4 regions of the Paraburkholderia pallida genome follow, and region 1 is predicted to be linked to each of the others. Evidence: predicted binding sites of a transcription regulator. Region 1 holds the regulator's gene; each other region holds the start of a gene.
The links. The regulator LexA, encoded in region 1, represses DNA repair genes until DNA is damaged. The targets are predictions, from matches to a motif close to ACTGTATNNNNATACAGT.
Positions count from the first base shown of each region.

Region 1 (4,368 bases):
GCCGTTGGGGCCAAGCAGCCCGAAGCATTCGCCGGGAACGACGTCGAACGACAGGCCGTTCACGACCGCCCTGTCTCCATAGTGCTTGATCACCTGCTCGAATTCGATGGCGGGCATGTTTGAGCGGCTGTTCATGTAAGCGCGTGCGTGGTGCACGTTGTAAGGCGGCCTATTCTAGTGCATTGCCGGGCATGGGGTTGGCGGTACCACGCGCGCATCCGCGACGCGTGCAGTGCACCAATGCCCCGTCCATGTCTGTCGCGACAAGTATTGTTTTCGCGCAAACCCAGTACCCGTGCACCATGCGCGTGCAAGCATACCTGGCGTTTTCCAGCCCTTGCATGTCGAATTGCGGCGCACCATCATGCGATTGTGACCCGCGTTTCCAGCCGGGTAGGGAGAGATGATGATGGCGAGCTACAAGAAAATTCTGCTTTGCTATGACGGCTCGCGCGAAGGCCGCAAGGCGTTGCGTTGCGGAGCGGATCTGGCATTGGACCTGCATGCGGAGACGCATTTGCTGTCGGTGGTCGACATGCGCTCGACGATCGCTCAAAGCGCGGGCTTGCTCACGGATGTGGCGTGCGGGCGCTTCGAAGAAACGGCGCGCGAGATCTTGCAGGAAGGCGTGGATTGGCTGACCGAGCGCGGCGTGCGCGCGCAGGGCCACTTCGCGTTCGGGCATCCGATCGACGAGATTGCGAATCTCGCCAACGAGTTGCACGTCGATCTCGTGGTGGTGGGGCACCGCTGCCGCACCGGGCTGTCGCGCTGGTGGATGGGCGCAGGCAATACGCCGCTGCTCGACCGCGTGACGTGCAGCATACTCGTAGCCTGCTCTTCGGCGGCTGAGGAAAAACAGCAGCAGGCGGCGGCCTAACCGCGGCTGCTCTCTACGCATTGTGTGGACGCTTTTGAGGCGTCCACACAATGATCCCAAAGCGGCGGCCAACTGTCAGGATGGCTCGCCGCAGTCCTCCCGTTTCCCGCGCACTTCATCAATTCGACGCGTTTGCGCCGCTGTCGCCATCCGGCCAGTTCAACTCCACAGCCGTGAGCTTCCACGAAAACAGTCCATGACGCTGCAGGATGGCGGCATAGCGCTCGCTTTTGGCGTTGCGCTGCCACGTGACGGCAAACGTGTTCAGCCCGCGATACCCCGCTGAGGTTTCCGCCCGGGGCTGGTTTTGCTGCTGTTGTGGCTGTGTGCCCGAATTGCCGGGAGCGGGCGGCGTGGATTCGCCCGGTGCGGCCCCACCCGGCGTGGCCGCGCCCGCTTGCGACGATGGCGGCGCCTCGGACGGTTGCGCAGGCGCAGGCCGCTCGCCTGGCTTGCCAGTCGGCGGCATGCCGCTGAGCAGCGCGGCGACGCCGTCGGGTGTGACATACGCGTCCACGAGCGGGCCAATCAGCACGCTGCCGATAACCGCGCCAAAGAGCTGTAGCGGGTTGCTGGCGTGCGCGGCCTCGATGCGCCGTTGCAGCATCTCGCCGATCTGTTGCTTCAGGCTCACGCGTAGCGCCGGGTAATCGACGTATTCGTCCAGAGCGGCCGCGTCGCGTGCGTCGGCGGCTGCCTTGAGGTGATTCAGGGCGATGTACGGCGACGCATAGCCGTAGCCTGCAGCGGCCACGATCGCAACCGCCGCGACGGCGATTGCGACCGGTTTCTTCCAGCTCGCCGATTTGCGGGAATTCGTTTGGATGTCGGTCATTGAGTAGGGCAACCCTGAAATAGGCAAACAGGGTGTTGACCGCGCGCAATCAAAAACGATCCCTGGCGTATCGATTACCGAGCGACTACGGGGTCACTCCGGGGTCACTGCGGGGCGACTGCGGTGTGCTTACTTCGCCAGTGCGGAGGGCAGGTCGGCTTGCTGTTCCGCGATGCAGAGGTCGATGGCGCGGCACACCGCTTCCATCGTGCCCACCATGATGAGCCGCGACTGGCCGTGATAGACGCGCACCGGCGCGCGGCGGCCCGGCTGTTCCGCATTCAGCGTGCTGTTGAGCGAGACGCGTGCGAACGCCGGCTGCGCCGAAGGCAGCGCGGGGGCTTCCTCTTCGCGCTCGATGTCGTCGAACAGCGAACCATTGACCTGGCGGCCCAGCGCGGCCGCGGAGGCGCGCGCCTCACGCATTGCGCACGAGGCAATCCCGCGCAGATGACGCAGACGGCCGAATTGACGGAAGGGCAACAGGCGGGCAAGGCGTTCCATGACTCTCTCCAGGCGGAATTATCAGAATTCGGTGGGGCGGATCAGACCGACGGCAATGCCTTCGAGCGCGAAGTCCGCGCTGCCGACCGCGACGAAGATGTTCTCGTAGTCGGGGTTCTCGGCAATCAGCTCGATGCCGTTGGGCTGCCGCTTCAGGCGCTTCACGGTCACGTCGTCGCCGAGGCGCGCAACGATGATCTGGCCGTCTTTCGCTTCGCTCTTTTTCTGCACGGCGAGCAGGTCGCCGTCGAGGATGCCCGCGTCGCGCATGGACAGGCCGCGCACCTTCAGCAGGTAGTCGGGCCGGCTCGAGAAGAGCGCCGGGTCGCAGGTGTAGTTCTGCGAGATGTGTTCTTGCGCGAGGATCGGGCTGCCCGCCGCGACGCGGCCAACGAGCGGCAGCGAGAGCTGCATGATGCTCGCGTGCGGCAGCGTGAACTGGTGCGGCAGGTCGTCGGGGCCGGGCAGCAGGCGAATGCCGCGCGAAGCGCCCGCAGCCAGCTCGATCACGCCCTTGCGCGCCAGCGCCCGCAGGTGTTCCTCCGCCGAGTTGGCCGAGCTGAAGCCCAGTTCGGCGGCGATTTCAGCGCGCGTGGGCGGAAAGCCCGTGCGCTCGATCGCGCGGCGGATCAGATCGAAAACCTGCTGCTGTCGTGCGGTGAGTTTGGTCATGGCGCCACTGTATGTTTGAACAGGTAACTGTATTTTTATACAGTACTCGCCGCTTTTCAAGTGTTACTTGAGGTTTGTGATCGGGATGGCCCCGCAGCGGCGCTTTCCTGCGCTCAACCCGACGAAATCACAGACGAAAACACGCTCGAGCGCCCGATTCCTCCGTCCTTACCACTTTTACGTATTAAAGAATGAGAAAACATCATTTTTAATAATGTAAGCCAATCGCTAGACTGGCCTCCATCGATTGCTGCACGACAAACGAAAACGCACGACGACACGGAGAAAAAACAGATGAAACAAGGCACTACGGGGCGCGCATGGGTCAGGACGCTGGCGGCGAAACTGGTGATCGGCGTGGCGCCGCTGCTGGGCATGGCCGCGCTGGCGCCGGCCGCGCATGCGGACACGGCGCTGCTCAACGTCTCCTACGATCCGACGCGCGAGCTGTATCAGGACATCAATGCGGCCTTCAGCAAGGAGTGGAAGGCGAAGACGGGCGAGACGCTCACCATCAAGCAGTCGCACGGCGGCTCGGGCGCGCAGGCGCGCTCGGTGCTCGACGGGCTGCAGGCCGACGTCGTGACGCTCGCGCTCGCCTGGGACATCGACGCGCTTGCCAACAAAGGGCTGATCGAGAAGGACTGGCAAAAGCGCCTGCCCGACAACGCCTCGCCGTACACCTCGACCATCGTGTTTCTCGTGCGCAAGGGCAATCCGAAGCACATCAAGGACTGGGACGACCTCGTGAAGCCCGGCGTGTCGATCGTCACGCCCAATCCGAAGACCTCGGGCGGCGCGCGCTGGAACTACCTCGCGGCGTGGTCCTATGCGCTGCATCAGCCGGGCGGCAACGAGCAAAAGGCGAAGGAATTCGTCACGAAGCTCTACAAGAACGCGGGCGTGCTCGACTCGGGCGCGCGCGGCGCGACCACGAGCTTTGTGCAGCGTGACATCGGCGACGTGCTGATCGCCTGGGAAAACGAGGCATTCCTCTCGCTCAAGGAGTTCGGGCCGGAGAAGTTCGAGATCGTGGTGCCTTCGGCGAGCATCCTGGCGGAGCCGCCGGTTGCGGTGGTCGACAAGGTCGTGGACAAGCGCGGCACGCGCAAGGTGGCGCAGGCGTACCTGCAGTTCCTCTATAGCGAAGAGGGCCAGGAGATTGCCGCGAAGAACTTCTATCGTCCGCGCTCGGACAAGGTGCCCGCGGCGCTCACGGCGAAGTTTCCGAAGCTGAAGCTCTATACGGTCGACGACACCTTCGGCGGCTGGACCAACGCCCAGAAGACGCATTTCGCGGATGGCGGCGTGTTCGATTCGATTTATCAACCGCAGTAATCGGCTTCAACACGCGGCTGGAACAAGCGGCTGCGGTAAGCAACGGAACACACAACAACAAGGCGCGCCCGACGAGGCGCGCTTTTCGACGCAGGACGACCCATGTGCGGCACGCAACGAGGGCGCTCCGCGCAACCCA
Region 1 covers NZ_CP038148.1:2,139,292-2,143,659, forward strand. Annotated here, with positions in the region: gene nodI (nodulation factor ABC transporter ATP-binding protein NodI) at 1-135, opposite strand, end outside; gene E1956_RS09705 (universal stress protein) at 410-880, shown strand; gene E1956_RS09710 (DUF2939 domain-containing protein) at 999-1,715, opposite strand; gene E1956_RS09715 (hypothetical protein) at 1,845-2,219, opposite strand; gene lexA (transcriptional repressor LexA) at 2,241-2,891, opposite strand; gene E1956_RS09725 (sulfate ABC transporter substrate-binding protein) at 3,186-4,229, shown strand.

Region 2 (4,368 bases), 440 kb from region 1:
TCAGGAAGCGCTCGCGTGACGCGTAGGTGCTGGCGATGCTCTCCATCTGCAGCAGGTCGGCGAGCCGCACCTGGGCGTCTTCGTAATTGCGCTCGAGGTGCGGCTCGTACCAGCGCCGCACGCGCTCGAACTCGGCGGGCCAGGGCGTCGCGCGCGCGCCGAGCTGCTCCACGAGCCCGGTGAACGCCGGCCAGTCCTCGGCCGCACGCGGCGGCGGCGCGAACGCAGCGAGCGCCTGCGCGGCGCGGTACGCGCCCGTGCAGGCCGCGACCTGATCGAGCAGTCGCGCGGCCGTCGCGGGCCCGACGCCGGGCAGCAGTTGCGTCACGCGAAAGCCCGCCACGCGGTCGAGCGGATTCTCGGCCCAGCGCAGCACGGCGAGCACGTCTTTCACGTGCGCGGCGTCGAGGAAGCGCAGGCCGCCGAACTTCACGAACGGGATATTGCGCCGCGCCAGCTCGATCTCGAGCGTCGCGCTGTGGTGCGCGGCGCGAAAGAGGACCGCCTGCTGCTTGAGCTTCATGCCGCCCTCGCGCGCCTCCAGGATCTGCTCGACCACGTAGCGAGCCTGGGTGGCCTCGTCGGCGACCGTGACGAGGCGCGGACGCTGCTGCGACGCGCGGTCGGTCCACAAATTCTTGGTGAAGCGCTCGGCGGCGGCGTCCATCACGGCGTTCGAGGCGGCGAGGATCGGCGCGGTCGAGCGATAGTTGCGCTCGAGCGTGACCTGGCGCGCGGGCGGATCGAACTGCGCGGGAAAGTCGAGGATGTTGCGCACCGTCGCGCCGCGAAACGCATAGATGGCCTGGGCGTCGTCGCCGACCACGGTGAGGCCCCGCCCGTCGGGCTTCAGCGCGAGCAGGATCGACGCCTGCAGGCGGTTGGTGTCCTGATACTCGTCGACGAGGATATGGTCGAAGCGCCCCGCCAGATCGGCCGCGATAGCCGGCTCCGCCGCCATGTGCGCCCAGTAGAGCAGCAAGTCGTCGTAGTCGAGCACGTTCTGCTTCTGCTTGGCGTCCACGTAGGCCGCGAACAGCGCGCGCAACTGCGGCTCCCATTCGAGGCACCACGAGAACGAGCGCGCGAGCACGTTCGCGAGCGAGTCGCCCGTGTTGACGACGCGCGAGTAGATCGCGAGGCACGTCGACTTCGCGGGAAAGCGCTTTTCCTTCGCCGATAACCCCAGTTCGTGGCGCACGAGGTTCATGAGATCGGCGGAATCTTCGCGGTCGTTGATCGTGAACGCGGGCGAGAGGCTGATCTGCTCGGCGTATTCGCGCAACAGGCGCGCGCCGATGCCGTGAAACGTGCCCGCCCAGGTGAGCCCCTGGGCCAGCGCCGCCGCCGCGCCCGACACGCCTGCCGCGATGCGCGAAACGCGCCGCGTCATCTCCTGCGCCGCGCGGCGCGAGAAGGTCAGCAGCAGGATGCGGTGCGGATCGGCGCCGTTCGCGACCAGATGCGCCACGCGATGCGCGAGCGTGTTGGTCTTGCCCGAGCCCGCGCCAGCGATCACGAGCAGCGGCGCCGGCAGCGCCGCGCCCGGCGCGTACGCCTGCGGCCCGCCGTGCTCGACGGCGGCGCGCTGGGCGTCGTTGAGCTTCGCGAGGTACGACGCCGCCGCGAGCGCGGCGTCGCTCGTGGCGGGGGAATCGGCGAGGGAGACGGTGGACACGGCGGGCGCAGTGGGTATTCGGTGAGCGATGAAAGGATCGACGCGCCGCGTATTGGCGAGCGTGGCGACGCATACTGTATATCCATACACCCCGCACCGGCAAGCGCCGATCTTGCCGCGATCTGGCGCTATTCAGACCCGAACTTCAGAATCGGAACGTAGCGCACCAGGCCCGACGGCCCGAAACAAAGCGGCGACGCCCGCTTCCGGGCGCCGCCGCTTCACGTCCTGCACAGGCCAGCACCGGGGCTGGCGCCGAATGGAAAAGCCTCACCCAGCCCGAAAGCGCGCAGCGCGCGCCACCAGGCTATCGAAGCGCCTTATTGCTGAGCCTCACCGCCCGGCTGCTGAGCCGACTGGCCGCTCATCTGGTCCATCATTTCCGACTTGTTGGCCTGCTGGTCGGCCTTGTGGTTGATCTTCGCGTCCTTCACCTGCGACTTGTACTGCGACTTGGCCTGCTTCTTCGTCGAGTTGTATTCCGCTTTCGCCGACTTCTTGGCGCTGCGGTATTCGGCGTTCGCGGTCGCATCGGCGTTGCGCTTTTGCACCAGCGGATCGGCCGATTGCGCCGCGCTCAAGTCCTGCGGCGCGGGCTGCGAGAGGCCCGCTGCTGCCGGCGCCTGGCTCGGCGCCATAGCCGGCGCCATGGCAGGCGCGGCAGAAGGCATGGCCGTGGGCGCCTCGGCGCCGGGCTGCGCCGCGCCCTGGGCGAAGGCGCCTTGCGCGAAGATGGCAGCCGTGGCGAGAGCGGTACCGGTGAGCAGCTTGCGAATATGAGTCATGGCGTATCCTCTTTGTAGTCGTTCCGGGATCCATGCCGCTGCGGACAGGTCCGCTTGCGGCGCGATTCCGCCCGATCGAGCCGCGGTGCGTGATTGCGCTGCGGCGGGGTCGTTTCGGGGTGAGACCATTTTCATCTGAAGATCGACGCAAGGTCTCCCGACGTTACCCAACGTTGCATCTTCTTACGAAATCATGACATCTGGCCCCGGGATGTAACAGCGGCCCGCGCGTGCGGGATCGCTTATGATGCTCACCCTTCGCGTGCCCTGTCCGGCGCGCACCTGAATCTCGTTTGCCCCATGCCCAATCTCGATTTCATGCTCACCGGCGACTACGTCGAACTCCACAACCTCCTGAAGATCACCGGTCTCGCCGACAGCGGCGGCTCGGCCAAGCAGATCGTCGCCTCCGGCGCCGTGAAGGTCGACGGCGAGGTCGAACTGCGCAAGACCTGCAAGATCCGCGCGGGACAATCGGTGTTGCTCGGCGACACGCGCATCGCCGTGCGCGAAGCCGAATGAGGCGTGCGGCGCAACGGCTCCCATAGGCTGACCAGGCGCCCCCCACGCGTGTCGAGGTGAAATACGTTCGAAAGCGAATGCACCATCCAGGTGCTTTTTATCCGAAAGAAGGGTAATCTCGCATTGAGCTTTCAATCTCGACACCAACGCACTTTCTGAACGCGCGGCGCGATTCATCATCGCGCCGCGCGTCTGTTTTCATGACCCGACCCACTGCCCCCGCGCGCGCCGATCAGGCGAGACGCGCCATCGCCCCGCCCTCGCTCAAGCGCCACGCCGCCGACACCGCGCGCCTCGCCGCGCCGCTCGCCATCGCCCAGCTTTCGCAGATGGCCATGAGCGTGACCGACACCGTGCTGCTCGGCTCGCTGGGCGCGGGCGCGCTCGCGGCAGGCGGGCTCGGCGCGAACCTGTTCTTCGTGGTGGTGACGGTGCTGCAGGGCGTGCTGACCTCGGTGAGCGTGAGCGTCGCGCAGGCGCGCGGCGCCGACGATCTGCACCGCGTGCCGCACATCTACTGGACCGGCCTCGCACTCTCGCTGCTGCTGGCCGTTCCCGCGTTCGCGCTGCTGTCGTTCGCGGGGCCGGTCTTGCTCGCGCTCGGCGAGCCGCCCGTGCTCGCGCATCAGGTGGGCGAGTACGCGGCCGTGCTGCGCTGGGGCGCCCCCGCCAGCCTGATCGGCGTGGGCCTGATGCGTTCGTTCCTGCCCGCGATCGGCGCGGCGAAGCGGCTGCTGTGGGTGTCGATCATCAGCGTGTTCTCCAACGGCTTCCTGAACTACGGGCTGATTCATGGCGTGTGGGGCCTGCCGCGCCTCGGCTTTCTCGGCTCGGCCACCGCCACCACCATCACGATCTGGGTCACGACGCTCGTGCTGATGGCGCTCCTGCATCTGCGGCCCTCGCATCAGCACTTCGTGGTCGCCAGGCGGCCCACCGCGCCGCTGATGGGCGAGCTCTTCGCCATCGGCTGGCCCGTGGCGATCACCTACGCCGTGGAGGCGACGCTCTTTCTCGCCACGGGTCTGCTCATGGGCCTGTTGGGCGCGACGCCGCTGGCCGCGCACCAGATCGCGCTGAACGTGGCTTCGGTGATGTTCATGGTGCCGCTCTCGATCGGCCAGGCGGCCAACGTGCGCGTGGGCTACTGGATCGGCGCGGGCGTGCCGCGCGCGGCGCGCCACGCGGGCTTCGTCGCGCTGGCGCTGGGCGTGGGCTTCATGTCGATGTCGGCGCTCGTGATGGTGCTCGCGCCGCACTGGATCGTCGGGCTCTACCTGCATCTCGATGATCCGGCCAACGCGCAGACCGTCGCGCTCGCAACGTCGCTGCTCGGCGTGGCGGCTATCTTCCAGATCGTCGACGGCATGCAGACCGTGGGCT
Region 2 covers NZ_CP038148.1:1,698,660-1,703,027, reverse strand. Annotated here, with positions in the region: gene E1956_RS07710 (ATP-dependent helicase) at 1-1,678, opposite strand, end outside; gene E1956_RS07705 (hypothetical protein) at 1,999-2,463, opposite strand; gene E1956_RS07700 (RNA-binding S4 domain-containing protein) at 2,764-2,985, shown strand; gene E1956_RS07695 (MATE family efflux transporter) at 3,186-4,368, shown strand, end outside.
Region 2: the regulator LexA is predicted to act here: its motif matches at 1,752-1,769, upstream of E1956_RS07710 (ATP-dependent helicase).

Region 3 (4,368 bases), 920 kb from region 1:
GACCGCGATGCCCGATGCGCCGTTGAGCAGCAGCATCGGCAGGCGCGCGGGCAGCGTCTTGGGCTCCTGGAACGAGCCGTCGTAGTTCGGCATGAAATCGACGGTGCCCATGTCGATTTCGTCGAGCAGGAGCTTCGCGATGGGCGTCAGACGCGCTTCGGTGTATCGCATGGCCGCCGCGCCGTCGCCGTCGCGCGAGCCGAAATTGCCCTGGCCGTCGATGAGCGGATAGCGCATCGAGAAGTCCTGGGCGAGACGCACGAGCGCGTCGTAGGCCGACTGGTCGCCGTGCGGGTGGTACTTGCCGAGCACGTCGCCGACCACGCGCGCCGACTTCACGGGCTTGGCGTTGTCGCCGAGACCCATCTCGTTCATCGCGAAGAGAATGCGTCGCTGCACCGGCTTCTGGCCGTCGCAGACGTCGGGCAGCGCGCGGCCCTTCACCACGCTCACCGCGTAGTCGAGGTACGCGCGCTCCGCGTAGTGGCCGAGCGTGAGCGTGTCGCCGTTCGGGGCGTCGGTCACTTCAGCAAAGAGATCGTCCATGTTTCAGTCAGTCCGTAATCTTGTATGGGCGTGTATGGGGTGCGAAGGCGTGCGCGCTCAGATATCCGCTTCGACTTCGTTGCCCTTCTCTTCGAGCCACGAGCGGCGCGAGGCCGCTTCGCCCTTGCCCATCAGCATGGTCATGCGCGCAACGGTGGCCTCGTAGTCGAGGTCGCCGAGCGCGATGGGCGACAGGCGCCGCGTGTCGGGGTTCATCGTCGTGTCCCAGAGCTGCTCGGCGCTCATTTCGCCGAGGCCCTTGAAGCGGCTGATGGTCCATTGCGTCTCCCGCACGCCGTCCTTGCGCAGCTTGTCGAGGATCGCTTCGAGCTCGCCTTCGTCGAGCGCGTAGAGCTTCTGCGCAGGCTTCTTGCCGCGCGCCGGCGCGTCGACGCGGAACAGCGGCGGGCGCGCCACGCACACGTGACCGCGCTCGATCAGCTGCGGGAAATGCTTGAAGAAAAGCGTGAGCAGCAATACCTGGATGTGCGAACCGTCGACGTCCGCGTCCGAGAGAATGCAGATCTTGCCGTAGCGCAGGTTCGACAGATCGACGGTGTCGTCGGGGCTGTGCGGATCGACGCCGATCGCCACCGAAATGTCGTGCACTTCGTTGTTGGCGAACAGGCGGTCACGCTCGGTTTCCCACGTGTTGAGCACCTTGCCGCGCAGCGGCAGGATGGCCTGATATTCCTTGTCGCGGCCCATCTTCGCCGAGCCGCCCGCCGAGTCGCCCTCGACGAGGAAAAGCTCGTTGCGCGCGATATCGGTCGACTCGCAGTCGGTGAGCTTGCCGGGCAGCACGGCCACGCCCGAGCTCTTGCGCTTCTCGACCTTCTGCCCCGCGCGCGTGCGCGCCTGGGCCTGCTTGATGACGAGGTCGGCGAGCTTCTTGCCATGCTCGACGTGCTGGTTGAGCCAAAGCTCCAAAGCGGGACGCGAGAACGACGAGACGAGCTTCACGGCGTCGCGGCTATTGAGGCGCTCCTTGATCTGCCCCTGGAACTGCGGGTCGAGCACCTTCGCCGAGAGCACGAACGAGACGCGCGCGAACACGTCCTCCGCCAGCAGCTTCACGCCCTTGGGCTGCAGGTTGTGCAGCTCGACGAAGCTCTTCACGGCCTGGAACAGGCCGTCACGCAGGCCGCTCTCGTGCGTGCCGCCCGCGGGCGTCGGAATCAGGTTGACGTAGGACTCGCGCATGAGCGGGCCTTCCTCGCTCCACGCGACCACCCACGCGGCGCCCTCGCCTTCGGCGAAGGTGTCGTCGGTGGTGCGGGCGTCGGCGTAGCGCTCGCCTTCGAAGAGCGGGATCAGCAGGTCGCTGCCGCCCATGCCTTCGAGCAGATAGCCGCGCAGGCCGTCTTCGTATTTCCACGAGAGCCGCTCGCCGGTCTTCTCGTTGACGAGCTCGACCTCGACGCCGGGCAGCAGCACCGCCTTCGAGCGCAGCAGGCGCTGCAGCTCGCCAAGCGGCAGATTCGGCGAGTCGAAATACTTCGGGTCGGCCCACGCGGTCACGCGCGTGCCGGACTTCTTCTCGTCTCGCGCGGCGTTGCGCGTGGTGAGGGGCTTCACGACGTTGCCGTCCGAGAAGCCGATTTCGGCGACCTTGCCGTCGCGCCAGACCGTCACGTCCAGACGCGTCGAAAGCGCGTTGGTGACCGAGACGCCCACGCCGTGCAGACCGCCCGAGAACGTGTAGGCGCCGCCGGCGGCCTTGTCGAACTTGCCGCCCGCGTGCAGGCGCGTGAAAACGATTTCGACGACGGGCACTTTCTCGTCCGGGTGCAGGCCGAACGGAATGCCGCGGCCGTCGTCCTCGACGGAGACGGAATGATCGGCGTGCAACGTGACGGTGATGCGCTTGCCGTAGCCGCCGAGCGCTTCATCGGACGCGTTGTCGATGACTTCCTGGATGATGTGCAGCGGATTCTCGGTGCGCGTGTACATGCCCGGCCGTTGCCGGACGGGCTCGAGGCCCTTGAGCACCTTGATCGACGCTTCGCTATATCCAGCGTTTGCAGCGTTTGACTTCTTCGTTGACATGGTGATCCGCAGGGGGTCGTCCTGTGCAGATGTCCACAGGTGCTGTGGACATCTGCGGGGACAACGCGTTGAGTGTTCAAAAAAACCGTGACGAAACAACGGGCTGGGCGCGCTGCGCAACGCCCGGGCAGATCTTGCCGGGCCGGCGCGCGCTCGCGCGAGTCGCTCCGATTCGCGAGGTATTGTACTGATTTGAGCTTGCGCGGCAATTTGGAAAAGGGTTGGCCGTTCGGCCGAGGGGCGGCGAGGGGCTTGAGTCGCGTAGAATGGGGCACGGGTGGCATGCCGCCTGCCGGCGCCGTTTCAGCCGGTTTGTTGCGCAATTTGGGGGAGTGCAGCGCCTATGAGACCATCGGAAGCATTACGCGCGCATCGCGCTGAAATCCGGCAGATCGTCGCGAGTCATCACGCAACGAATGCGCGCGTGTTTGGCTCGTCGGCGCGTGCGGAGGACGACGAGGACAGCGATCTCGACTTGCTCGTCGACCCAACGCCGCAAACTTCGCTGTTCGATCTCGCGCGCATTCAATTGCGGCTGGAAGCGCTACTAGGCGTACCTGTGGATGTCCGCACACCGTTGGATCTGCCCGAGCGCTGGCGGGCGCTTGTCGTGGAGGAAGCGGTGCCGGTATGAAAAAAGGCGATTTGCGCACGCGCGACTACATTGAGCACATCCTCACGGCCATCGAGCGCATCCGTGACTACACCGCGTCAGTCACGCTGGAAACGTTTCAAACAACCCCGATGGTCATTGACGCCGTCGTGCGTAACCTGGAGATCATTGGCGAGGCGGCGCGCAACGTGATCCAGGACGATCCGACCTTCATCGCGGCGCATCCTGAGATTCCATGGCAAGCCATGTATGCCACACGCAACCGCGTGTCGCACGGTTATTTCGATATCGACACAAGGACAGTCTGGGTGACGGTGCAGAACGACTTGCCCGAGCTGGAACGCGCACTTTTACCCCTGAAACAGTCCTAAAAAAAAGCGGCCTTCATCAGGCCGCCTTCTCCCGCTTGCGCCAGCTTTTCACGTCACTTGCGCTTGCTCTCCAGCTCTTCCCACCGCTCCAGCGCCATCAACAATTCCTCGTCGATCTGCGCATAGCGCTCGGTGAGCCGCGTGCCCTCCTGGGCATCCTTCGCAAAAATCGATCCATCCTCGATCTTCGCGCCAATCTCCTTCTGCTCCGTCTCCAGCGCCTCGATGCGCTTGGGCAGCTCCTCGAGCTCGCGCTGCTCCTTGAACGAAAGCTTCACGGTGCGCTGCGCATTGCGGCCCGCCGCGCTCTCCTTCGGCGCGGCCGCAGCGGGAGCCGCCTCCTTCGGCGCGCGCGCCTCGGCAAGCTCCTGCGCGCGGGCGCTCTGGGTCTGCCAGTCAGTGAAGCCGCCCACGTACTCGCGCCAGCGGCCTTCGCCCTCGGAGGCGATCACCGAAGTCACCACGTTGTCGAGGAACGCGCGATCGTGGCTCACCAGCAACACGGTGCCGTCGTAATCGGTCAGCAATTCTTCGAGCAGCTCGAGCGTGGGAATGTCGAGGTCGTTGGTCGGTTCGTCGAGCACCAGCACGTTCGCGGGGCGCGCAAACAGACGCGCGAGCAGCAGGCGGTTGCGCTCGCCGCCCGAGAGCGACTTCACGGGCGAGCGCGCGCGCTCGGGCGAGAACAGGAAGTCGCCGAGATAGCTCATCACGTGCTTCTTGGCGCCGTTGATCTCGACCCAGTCGCTGCCGGGGCTGATGGTATCGGCGAGGCTCTTCTCGAGGTCG
Region 3 covers NZ_CP038148.1:3,062,279-3,066,646, forward strand. Annotated here, with positions in the region: gene parC (DNA topoisomerase IV subunit A) at 1-546, opposite strand, end outside; gene E1956_RS13855 (DNA topoisomerase IV subunit B) at 604-2,595, opposite strand; gene E1956_RS13860 (nucleotidyltransferase family protein) at 2,939-3,229, shown strand; gene E1956_RS13865 (HepT-like ribonuclease domain-containing protein) at 3,226-3,579, shown strand; gene E1956_RS13870 (ATP-binding cassette domain-containing protein) at 3,633-4,368, opposite strand, start outside.
Region 3: the regulator LexA is predicted to act here: its motif matches at 2,667-2,684, upstream of E1956_RS13855 (DNA topoisomerase IV subunit B).

Region 4 (4,368 bases), 630 kb from region 1:
GCGCGGCCTTCGGCAGCGGCTACACGTGGGGCGCAGTGCGCAGCGCCGACGTGCGGCTCGCGGGAGAAGTGGCCCGCGCGCTGCCGATCCAGGTGATCGCCGACCCGTCCGTGCCGACCACGCCGAGCGTCTGCGAGGGCTTCGGGCTCGCGATGATCAATACCACGGCGCTGCGCGCGAACGGCATCCTCGGCGTCGGGCCCTTCAACGCCGACTGCGGCGCGGCCTGCGTGAATCAGCCGAATAGTTCGTGGTACTACGCATGCCCGTCCGGCAACTGCGCGGCGAGTGCGCAGCCGCTCGCGCAGCAGGTGAGCAATCCCGTCGCGGCGTTTGCGACGGACAATAACGGCGTCGTGCTCGACCTGCCCGCGGTGCCCGACTCGGGCCAGAGCGCCGTAAGCGGATCGCTGATATTCGGCATCGGCTCGCAGTCGAACAACGCGCTCGGCGGTGCGACGGTGCTGCGCGCGAACACGGTGACGGGCTTCGTGTCGACCACGACCTCGGACGGCTCGGTCTATCCGCTGAGCTATCTGGATAGCGGCTCGAACGGCTTTTTCTTCGCGGACGCGGCACTCACGCGTTGCGGCGTGTGGTACTGCCCGGGCGCGCCGCTGAGCATCGGCGCGACGATCAAGGGCACGGACGGCGTGAGCACCGCGGCCTCGCTCCCGGTCGCCAATGCACAAACGCTGTTCGCGAGCGGCAACTGGGCGTTCGACAACCTGGCGGGCTACAACGGCAACATGTTCGGGTGGGGATTGCCGTTCTTCTTCGGGCGGCGCATCTACACGGCCATCGAAGCCCAGGTGACGCCCGCGGGCGCGGGGCCGTATTTCGCGTTCTGAGCGTGGGGCAAGCGGGTGTGGCGCCGGTGCAGCGCCGGTTCGGGTTACTCGTCGCTGGCGTCGGGCGCGGGCGTGGTCTTCGCGAGGGCGGCCGGCGAGAGCCAGCGGAACGACGTGAGGCTACCCGTCTTGTCATAGGTGCACTCTGCGGCGGTGGTCGGGCGCGGGGCCTTGTGCAGACCCAGCTTCACGGCCAGCACCGCCATCGGCGTGGTGGGCTTGCTTTCCGCGACCGGCGCGGCTGCCGATGCAGCAGATGCCACGGCGGCTCCAGATGCCGCGGAAGCTGCCGACGCTATGGCTGCTCCGGACGCCGCGGAAGCTGCCGAGGCTACGGCTGCTCCGGACGCCGCTGACGCCACCGTGGCGTGCTGCGCCGACGATGCCGATGCCGCCGACGCCCCCGTCGAAGCCGAAGCCACGGCGGCATTCGCCGCGCTCACGCCCGAGGCGCCGGCGGTCGAAGCCCCCGGCGCACCGGTGACGGCGGCGACAGCCTCTGGGCTGAGCACACCCGATGCCGGCAGCGCGCCGCGAGCGAGCGCGCCTTCGACGACAACACGCTTGCCGCGATACGCCACCGCGGTATGCGTGACGGTCAGTTGGCCCAGCGACGCGTTGACGAGCCGGGTGCGCATTTCATGCTCGCATGCGCTGGGGTTCTGGTACTGCGCGACGCATCCCGCGAGCAGAGTGGCACCGGCGGCGAGGCCGACGAGGCAGACTTTTCGTTTGTTCATCGCTCTTGTTGCGCTTCTCGCGCGGTTCGGTTTTCAGGCTGCGGCAATTGTAGCGTAGAGCCCGCGAAGACCCGAGGCGCATCGGGTTCTGCGCACGGCGCTCGCGCGCCGCGCCGGCCTGTTATTATCGCGGCTGTATATCCGTACAGTGCCGCGCGTGCTTCCCGAATCTCCCGATCCGTTCTATTACCTCGCGAACTTCGAGCGCGCGCTCGCCTCGCTCGATGCGCGCTGCGCCGACCTGTTCGACGAAGCCGAACAGTGCTTCGTGCAGGGCTTCGGCGCCCTGCCGCGGGCTTCGCGCGCGCTGTTCGTGCGCATGCTCATGCGCAAAGGGCCGCATTTTCGCGCGAGCAAGCTCGACTACGCCGAGATCGGCTGTCCGCGCGCGGCGGCGGCGGCCCTCGTGGCGGCGGGCTGGGCGGACGCGGCGCCCGTGCTCGCACTCGACGCGCTCGCGGCGCTCGTCACCAAAGCCGAATTGCAGACGCTCGCCACATGGCTCGCAACCTGCGCGCAGGCGCAAGGCGCGCCTGAGGTGACCATCGCGCCTGATACGGCTGATTCCTCCGACGTGCCCAAGCCCGTGAGCGCGCAGCACACCGGCGCTACCGCCCGCGCCGTACCGGCCGCACGCGCCACGCGCGCAGAAACACTCGAAGCCCTGCAAGCCGCCGCGCCCGAGGCGCGCGGCTGGTCCGCGTGGTTTCCGGGCTCGGCCGATACCGTGTTCCATCTGGTGGCCGCGCCGCTGTGCGAGCGGCTCAGGCTGATGTTCTTCGGCAACCTGCGGCAGGACTGGTCCGAGTTCGTGCTGGCCGACCTGGGCGTCTACCGCTACGAACCAGTGCCGCTCGACAGCGCCTCGCGCGCGTTTCAGCAACGCGCCGATATCGACGCCTATCTCACGCTGCGCGACTGCCGCGAGTCCTTCGATCTTGCTCCGGACGCGGCGAGCGCCGTCACTGCCCTCGACACTGCACTCGATACGCTCGACACTCTTGCGCCGCGCACCCGGCACAACGACTGGCTGCGCTCGCGTCACGACCGGGTGCGCCACGCGGCGGGCCAGGCGGCCGAGCGCCTGGGCGAGCCGGCGCTGGCCTGGCGCGCCTATGCCGACTGCGGTCATCCCGAATCGCGCTATCGCTGCGTGCGCGTCCTCGAACAACTCGACCGACGCGACGAAGCGCTCGCGCTCGCCCAGGCCATTGCCGGCGCGCCCGCGAACGAAGAGGAAGCGCAACGTGCGACGCGCACGCTCGCACGCCTGCAGCGGCGGCGCGCCACGGCGCAAACGCCGACAACGCCCGGCGCGCCGACGTTCGCGAGCGCCGAGCTCACGCTCCCCGACGCCTGCGCCGGCCTGCGCGTGGAGGAAGCCGCGCGCCGCACGCTCGAGCGCGCCGAGGCGCCCGTCTTCTACGTCGAGAACACGCTCATCAACAGCCTCTTCGGCCTGCTCTGCTGGCCTGCGCTCTTCGCGCCGCTGCCGGGCGCCTTCTTCCATCCGTTCCAGCGCGGCCCCGCCGACCTGCACGCCACCGACTTCGTGTCCCGGCGCGCCGGGCTCTTCGCCGCGTGTCTCGCCGAATTCGAGACCGGCACCTATCGCGCGACCATCGAACGGCGCTTCACGCAGAAGTACGGCATCCAGTCGCCCTACGTCGCGTGGCCCGCGCTCGACGCCACGCTGCTTGCGCTGGCGCTCGACTGCTTTCCCGCCGCCCACCTGAAGCTGTGGTTCGAGCGCCTGCTGCGCGAACCCGGCGCGAACCGTTCGGGCCTGCCCGACCTCGTGCGCTTCTGGCCGCGCGAGCGACGCTACGAGTTGATCGAGGTGAAGGGCCCCGGCGACCGGCTGCAGGACAACCAGCGCCGCTGGCTCGCGTACTGCGCGGCACACGGCGTGCCCGTGACGGTGCTGCAAGTGCGCTGGGCGGCGCCGGAAGGCACCTCAGCTGCGCCCACGCCATGAGCTACACCGTCGCGGTCCGTACGCTCTGCGAGTTCACCGCGAAACGCGGCGACCTCGACCTGCGCTTCACGCCCTCGCCCGATGCGAGCGAAGGCCGCGCCGGCCACGCCGCGATCGCCGCACGCCGGCCGACCGGCTATGAAACCGAAATCGCGCTCACCGGCGTATTCGGCACGCTCACGGTGCGCGGCCGCGCCGACGGCTATGACCCGGCACGCCAACGGCTCGAAGAGTTCAAGACCTATCGCGGCGATCTGGAGGCGATGCGCGAGAATCAGCGCGCGCTGCACTGGGCGCAATTGCGTGTCTATGGCGCGCTGATGTGCGAGAAGCTCGGCCTCGACGCGCTCGAGCTCGCGCTCGTCTACTACGAGATCGGCTCGGGACGCGAGACGGCGCTCGTCGAGCACGCGAGCGCGCAGCAACTGCGCGCCGAATTCGAGTCGCAGTGCGCACGCTTCATCGCGTGGGCCGAACAGGAGAGCGCGCATCGCGCGGCGCGCGACGTGGCGCTCGCGGCCTTGCGCCTGCCGCATGCGACGTTCCGCGAGGGCCAGCGCGATCTCGCCGAGGCCGTGTGGCGCGCGGCCACGCAAGGACGCTGCCTGCTCATCGAGGCGCCCACCGGTATCGGCAAGACCATCGGCACGCTGTTCCCGCAACTGAAGGCCTGCGCGCGCGCCGGCATCGACAAGGTGCTGTTCTTGAGCGCGAAGAGCCCGGGACGGCAGCTCGCGCTCGACGCGCTCGACACGCTGGCCGCCGCTCAAGTCGATGGCGCACCTCGCGATGGCGTACC
Region 4 covers NZ_CP038148.1:2,772,197-2,776,564, forward strand. Annotated here, with positions in the region: gene E1956_RS12580 (DUF3443 domain-containing protein) at 1-851, shown strand, start outside; gene E1956_RS12585 (hypothetical protein) at 896-1,591, opposite strand; gene E1956_RS12595 (VRR-NUC domain-containing protein) at 1,749-3,569, shown strand; gene E1956_RS12600 (ATP-dependent DNA helicase) at 3,566-4,368, shown strand, end outside.
Region 4: the regulator LexA is predicted to act here: its motif matches at 1,724-1,741, upstream of E1956_RS12595 (VRR-NUC domain-containing protein).